One region of the Bacillus sp. JZ105 genome, then DNA from elsewhere that is predicted to be linked to it. Evidence: riboswitches for the same ligand, from Rfam matches in the RefSeq annotation. Region 1 holds a riboswitch; each other region holds the start of a gene.

Evidence for each region. Region 1 has a riboswitch for thiamine pyrophosphate ahead of thiT (energy-coupled thiamine transporter ThiT). Riboswitches for the same ligand answer to the same signal wherever they lie in the genome.
Region 2: another riboswitch for thiamine pyrophosphate. It lies ahead of tenA (thiaminase II); the one in region 1 lies ahead of thiT (energy-coupled thiamine transporter ThiT).
Region 3: another riboswitch for thiamine pyrophosphate. It lies ahead of tenA (thiaminase II); the one in region 1 lies ahead of thiT (energy-coupled thiamine transporter ThiT).

The regions. Positions count from the first base shown of each region.
Region 1 covers NZ_CP096387.1:2,828,913-2,831,115, forward strand. The annotation lists rRNA gene M1D81_RS14590 (16S ribosomal RNA) at 1-776, opposite strand, end outside; TPP riboswitch at 1,211-1,312, shown strand; gene thiT (energy-coupled thiamine transporter ThiT) at 1,411-1,986, shown strand.
Region 2 covers NZ_CP096387.1:1,172,466-1,174,668, reverse strand. The annotation lists gene tenI (thiazole tautomerase TenI) at 1-232, opposite strand, end outside; gene tenA (thiaminase II) at 207-917, opposite strand; TPP riboswitch at 996-1,105, opposite strand; gene M1D81_RS05820 (monovalent cation:proton antiporter family protein) at 1,165-2,203, opposite strand, start outside.
Region 3 covers NZ_CP096387.1:3,588,512-3,590,714, reverse strand. The annotation lists partial or broken gene M1D81_RS18505 (hypothetical protein) at 1-641, shown strand, start outside; TPP riboswitch at 698-801, shown strand; gene tenA (thiaminase II) at 889-1,575, shown strand; gene M1D81_RS18495 (ECF transporter S component) at 1,572-2,171, shown strand; gene M1D81_RS18490 (ABC transporter ATP-binding protein) at 2,146-2,203, shown strand, end outside.

The DNA of each region.
Region 1 (2,203 bases):
GCTTTCGCTCCTCAGCGTCAGTTACAGACCAGAGAGTCGCCTTCGCCACTGGTGTTCCTCCACATCTCTACGCATTTCACCGCTACACGTGGAATTCCACTCTCCTCTTCTGCACTCAAGTTTCCCAGTTTCCAATGACCCTCCCCGGTTGAGCCGGGGGCTTTCACATCAGACTTAAGAAACCGCCTGCGAGCCCTTTACGCCCAATAATTCCGGACAACGCTTGCCACCTACGTATTACCGCGGCTGCTGGCACGTAGTTAGCCGTGGCTTTCTGGTTAGGTACCGTCAAGGTGCGAGCAGTTACTCTCGCACTTGTTCTTCCCTAACAACAGAGCTTTACGATCCGAAAACCTTCATCACTCACGCGGCGTTGCTCCGTCAGACTTTCGTCCATTGCGGAAGATTCCCTACTGCTGCCTCCCGTAGGAGTCTGGGCCGTGTCTCAGTCCCAGTGTGGCCGATCACCCTCTCAGGTCGGCTACGCATCGTTGCCTTGGTGGGCCATTACCCCACCAACTAGCTAATGCGCCGCGGGTCCATCTGTAAGTGACAGCCGAAACCGCCTTTCATCCTTGAACCATGCGGTTCAAGGAACTATCCGGTATTAGCTCCGGTTTCCCGGAGTTATCCCAGTCTTACAGGCAGGTTACCCACGTGTTACTCACCCGTCCGCCGCTAACATCCGGGAGCAAGCTCCCTTCTGTCCGCTCGACTTGCATGTATTAGGCACGCCGCCAGCGTTCGTCCTGAGCCAGGATCAAACTCTCCGAGGTATGCAGGATGCATATCACACATGCGTTGCTACACGATGCAGTGAACTTAGCATGTGATCATTTCCTGCCTCGCCAGTTTGACTGACTACCTATAAAATATCATAGGATTTTTTATAAAAACTCGAATTAACAGGTACGTTTTGTCTTGTTTAGTTTTCAAAGATCATCTTCGCCGTCTCTCAGAGGCGACTTTATTAATATAACATTCTACCAAGATAAAGTCAACAACTTTTTTCTTAATGTTATTTATCAACCGCGCTGTTTCAGCGGCGAATACAAATATAACACCTTTTGAAAGAAGAAACAAGTATTTTTTCTAAATAATTTATTTTTCCTTATCTCTTCCTATATATTGATACAAATGCTGCTTATCTCGGGAATTGTCTATTGTTGATCCTGCAGGTCTTTAGTATATTTATAATAGAATGAAACTAAATAACCGCAGGGGGAGCTTTGTGCTGAGAGTGAACATTCGTTGTTCTGACCCTTTGAACCTGTCAGTTAATACTGAAGTAGGAATGTGGAATCACTTGAATACATATGGCGTATTCAAATCGATATGTTTTTCTATGGATAACATACTCATCCTTACATGGTCTCTCCTTGCTCAATTCATGAAAAAGGAGATTTTTTTATGCAGCAATCAAACCAATTGGTACGACTGATGGAAATCGCGATTATGACTTCACTTGCACTTGTATTAGATTACTTATCAGGTCTCTTTTTAAGAATGCCCAATGGCGGTTCTCTTGCGCTGATTATGATTCCCGTCATTCTCATGTCTATTAGATGGGGAATATCTACCGGATTTATCATCGGTGTGTTAATCGCAGGTCTTCAGCTGATGAATAGCCCGATCATCGCTACACCTGTTCAAGGATTCCTCGATTACTTCGTTGCATCTGTTGTCATTTCTTTAAGCGGTCTGTTTTCTGGACTGATCAAAAAAGCCATTCAGGATCAAAAGCGAAAACAGCAATTCTTCTATATTACCTTAGCTGTTTTTATTGCTAGTTTCTTCAGGCTGCTGACGTTCTTTATTTCTGGCGTCGTTTTCTTTTCTCAATATGCACCGAAAGGAACACCAGGATGGGTCTACTCTTTAATTTATAACAGCACATATATGGTTCCTTCATTTATTATTTGCAGTATCGTTCTTTGCATACTCATCCCAAGTGCATCTCGTTTGGTTTTTCCTCATCAAAAATAACCGGCTGATTTCAGCTGGTTATTTTTTTATGCATAATTTGCTGCTCCATGGAATCTATTAATAGTAGAAGATTTCATGCTGGAGGTACGACAATGAGCCCTTACTCCATTATGCTGTGCTGTTATATTCTCAGTCTTGCTTATTTTTTGGCAGGCTTCTATGAAGCTTTAAAAATAGCAGGCGTGAAAGGAAAAGTAGAAGCTTCACCGTTTATTTC
Region 2 (2,203 bases), 1.7 Mb from region 1:
GATGCACCCTGTGAATATTGGTAAGCAGCGCAACGTCTACTCGGTCATTAATCACGAGCTTTTCTTTCGGTACACCTTCTAAAAGAAGATTCTTCACGAGATCAACAAGCTCACTCGCTGTTTTAGACCGTTCCCGAATATGAATAAAATCCACTTCAGACGCAATGGCTTTTATTTGTTTGATCAGTTCACCCGCAGGAAGCGAATCATTTGTCACTGCGTGGAGTTCCATTTGCACCAACCCCATCTAAGCATGCTGTTTGCCACATTTCTTTTTGATACGCCATCTCCCAAAAATGATATTCGTAATAGCTTGAAATCACAAAATTTTCTTTCATATTGGCCCGTACATGGTCTGGTGCTTTTTCCGCTAGTTCATCAAAGCGGTTCACCTGTTCGAAGACGAGTTCCTTAAACCAATCGCCTCCATATGTCAAAATCCATTCTTGGTAAATCGGATGGTCAGGTGTTGTTTGTTTCAGCTTTTCACCTACCTCATAATAGAGCCAGTAACATGGTAATAATGCGGCTAAAATCTCTTCAAACCGTCCGCTTTTTACAGATCGGTACATATGAGAGGTATACGCATAAGCAGTGGGAGAAGGCTTAAAGTTCTCAATGGCTTCATCAGAAATTTGCAGAAGCTCTGTAAATTTCCTATGCAGCGACAGCTCTGCTTCATACGTGCCCTGGGCATGATACGCCATTCTGCCCGTCGTATGTAAGTCCTCACTCATCGCCGCTCCATATGCCTGCACCTTTGCAAAATGAGTTAAATAATACGAATCCTGCATCACGTAATAGGTGAAACGATCGAGTGAAAGTGTGCCATCTCCAATCCCTTTGACAAAAGGATGTGTAAAGCTTCCATTCCACCATGTTGCTGCAGCCTCTTTACATTCTGTTGAAAACGTCATATTCCTCTCCTCCTGTTTTTCCATATAAAAAAGCCACTTTCCGCGTGGAAAGTGGCTTGGAATTTGTAAAAAGCATAGTCAAAAACCGCACCACTTCCCTACGCAGGTATGAACCTGTTCAGGTAATGAGGGTCTAAAAGTCGACACTTTTATCTCAGCCCTTATAAAGGACTCCCCTAGTGGATCAAATATATGATGTTGTACCTCTATCTTAATCAGGAATTGGTCATTGGTCAAGGGTTCATTGTCATTCTAATTGGGCTCTTAGACCTGCCACATACTCACGGGAGCCCGATACAAGCACACGGTCACCGCTTCTAAGTGTCGTATCACCATGCGGTACTAAGCTGTCTACTCCTCTGAAAATGCGGACAAATACCAAATCACCGGTGAAAGGGAATTCCCTCAGCATGACATTATGATAACGATGATTGTTCATTTGAATTTGATACAAAGAAGAATCCTCATTTGTTAGCAATCGAATCGCATCAGGTGCTTCAATCAAAGCTCTTAGCACCGTTTTAGATGAAAGGAAAGTAGAAAACGTATCAATGCCCGCTTCCTTCAATGTCAGCTCTGCCTCAGCTTTATTGACACTTGCAATGACTTGTTTCGCTCCTTCCTCTTTTGCAAATAAAGCAATTTCCTTATTTTTCGTCTCACTGCCTGTTGCGACGACAAGGACATCCTCTTGGCCGACGCCTGCCTTTCTCAGCGTCTCATCGTCGTATTGTTCAATTGATTCGACTTCAAAGATAGAGTCTGCCAGCAGCGCTTCCTTATTTTCTTGAAACACATGCAAAATCCGAATGTCATATTCATCCTGATGTAAATCAAGTGTGACAGGTAAGGTCAGTTGATTTGCTCCAATAAAGGTCACACGCTTCTTATGGCTTGCCGCTTGTTCTTTTTTAAACAGCGCTTTAAACCAAACAGGTGTTAAAATACTCGTTAACACAGCAACTAAAATCAGCGCTCCTGACATTTTATGATCAATGACACCGAGCCGCTCACCAATCGTCGCAGCTGCTATGACGAGAGATAACGTAGAAGTTAATAAAAAGCCGGAGCCAATGACCTTTTTCATGTCATACCATTTTTTCAAATAAAGAATCGGGATGAGCTTACTTATAAGCAGCGCAATAAACAGCAGCGGAATCATGATCATAATGCTTGGGTCCTTAAACAGTGCCCATATATTCAGATCTACTCCGACCATCACAAAAAAGATCGGGATTAAAAATCCGTAGCCAAATGAGTCCAGCTGCTGAACGAGCTCTTTATTT
Region 3 (2,203 bases), 760 kb from region 1:
GATTATGAAACAGGACAAGCCTACCCGACAGATTTAATTCAACCGGCAGGCAGCCTGCTTGGATTGACCAATTTACCAGCAGGTGATTATGCATTCGGTATTACAAGCGGCGGAGAATTTGGAGACTCCTACACGATACAAGTGAATGCAAAAAACCCGCCCAATTTCACGGGGGCTGTATCCCTTTCGTCCACCTTGCAATATTTTGTAGCTGAGTATGCAAACGGTGATGTTTTCGCAAATGGTACAAAAGTATACAATAAGCAAACAAAGACCGCCGATTATAAATGGGAGCGTGTGTTTTACTTCTCATATGATGGAAAATATGAACAGAGAACTCATTCTGCTCCGCTCCATATGCCAGTTCCTCTGAGGCCATTCTCGTCTACTTAGATGTGGAGACTTTATTTATGTATCATGAATCATCGTTTGCTAGCGGGCAGTACTACCATAGTAGCTTTGTTGATACACTCGGGAAGACAACACCAAGACGCTTAGATATTGATGATATGACAAATTACGGTGATCATATTTTAGCTGTAGATTTAAAAACAGGAAAGCCGATTGATTTCTTCAGTGTGCTGAATTTCTACTATGCTGCAGGGATCGAGAAGCTGCCAACAATCAGAACGTTGAATTAAGAAAGGCGGTTGACATCAAATCGCCACATGTGTAGAGTAAAGATAATTAAATGACAAAAGTCCACTAGGGGAGTCATGTATGACTGAGACAAGAGAAAATCTTGGACCCTTTGAACCTGATCTAGTTCGTACTAGCGGAGGGAAGTGGAGCTGGACCTTGTCTTATTCATGATTGAATCGATAAGAAGGCCGCTCCATTTGGGGTGGCTTTTTCATTTATTCAACTGAAGAAGAGGAGGCTTTTTTTATGACATTTTCTACGCAATTAAGGAAAGAAGCAGAACCGTTATTTGAAGCCATTTATCAGCATCCGTTCGTCAGAGGCTTGGCAGCAGGAAAGCTGGAAAAGGAACAGATCATTCATTACGTCAAACAAGATGCAGAATACTTACAAGCATTCATTAAAATTTATGCAGCAGCACTCAGCAGATGTACAGACAGAGAGGATATTGCGTTTTTCCATCAGCAGATTGCGTTTGTACTAGATAGTGAGACGCACCCTCATCAAAACCTTTGCCGAGTGGCAGGAGTCGCATATGATGAGCTCCAAGGTGCTTCTTTGGCTCCGAGTGCTCACCACTATATTCATCACATGCTGCAAGTTGCGCAAGAGGGCACGCTTGGTGAAATCATCGCTGTCCTGCTTCCATGTCCTTGGACATATTGGGAAATAGGGAAACGAATGCTTACAGATGTGCAGCCAGACCCGTCACATCCGTTTTATGAGTGGATCACGTTTTATGGAGGATTAACTGATTCTGTCACAGGTGAGCTTTGCAAGCGGCTCGATCAATTGGCGGAAGCAGCAAGTGAGAAGGAAAAGGAAAAAATGAAACAGCACTTTATCTTAAGCTGCCAGCTCGAGTACAAGTTTTGGGAAATGGCCTTTACTATTGAAGAGTGGCCAGTTCAACTGGAGGTGCATTCATCATGACATGGAAGATGAAAGAAGTCGTCCTTGCGGTCATTTTATCCGTTGCGTGTGGTGTGATCTATTTAGGATGGTCCACGCTATACTTACCGATTACAGCACTTGTGGGCCCAGCAGGAGGCAACATCATGTTTGGAATATGGGTCATTGCCAGTCCAATCGTTGCATATATCATTCAAAAGCCAGGGGCTGCTCTGATTGCGGAAACAGCCGCCGCGGCTGTGGAATTATTGACAGGCAGCCACTTTGGACTTTCAGCTCTGCTGATTGGTGTATGCCAAGGGCTTGGGGCAGAAATCGCCTTCGCTCTTTTTGGTTATAAACGATATCGCATGTGGACACTGATGCTGTCTGGTGCCTTTGCCGCTATCGGAGCGATGGCGTACAGTCTCGTGGCAAATGGCTTTGGTTATTACACGCCTCAAGTTTTACTTATGACTCTTGTGACTCAAATTATCAGTGGAATGATACTTGGCGGCTGCCTTGCGAAAGTGGTGGTGGACGCACTATCCAAAACAGGTGTACTAAATCAATATGCCATCATGAAAGAAAAACGAAACAAAGGTGAACAGCATGAATTCATTTCTCGCGTGCAATGAACTCTCTGTCCGTTTTTATGAACAGCCTAAGC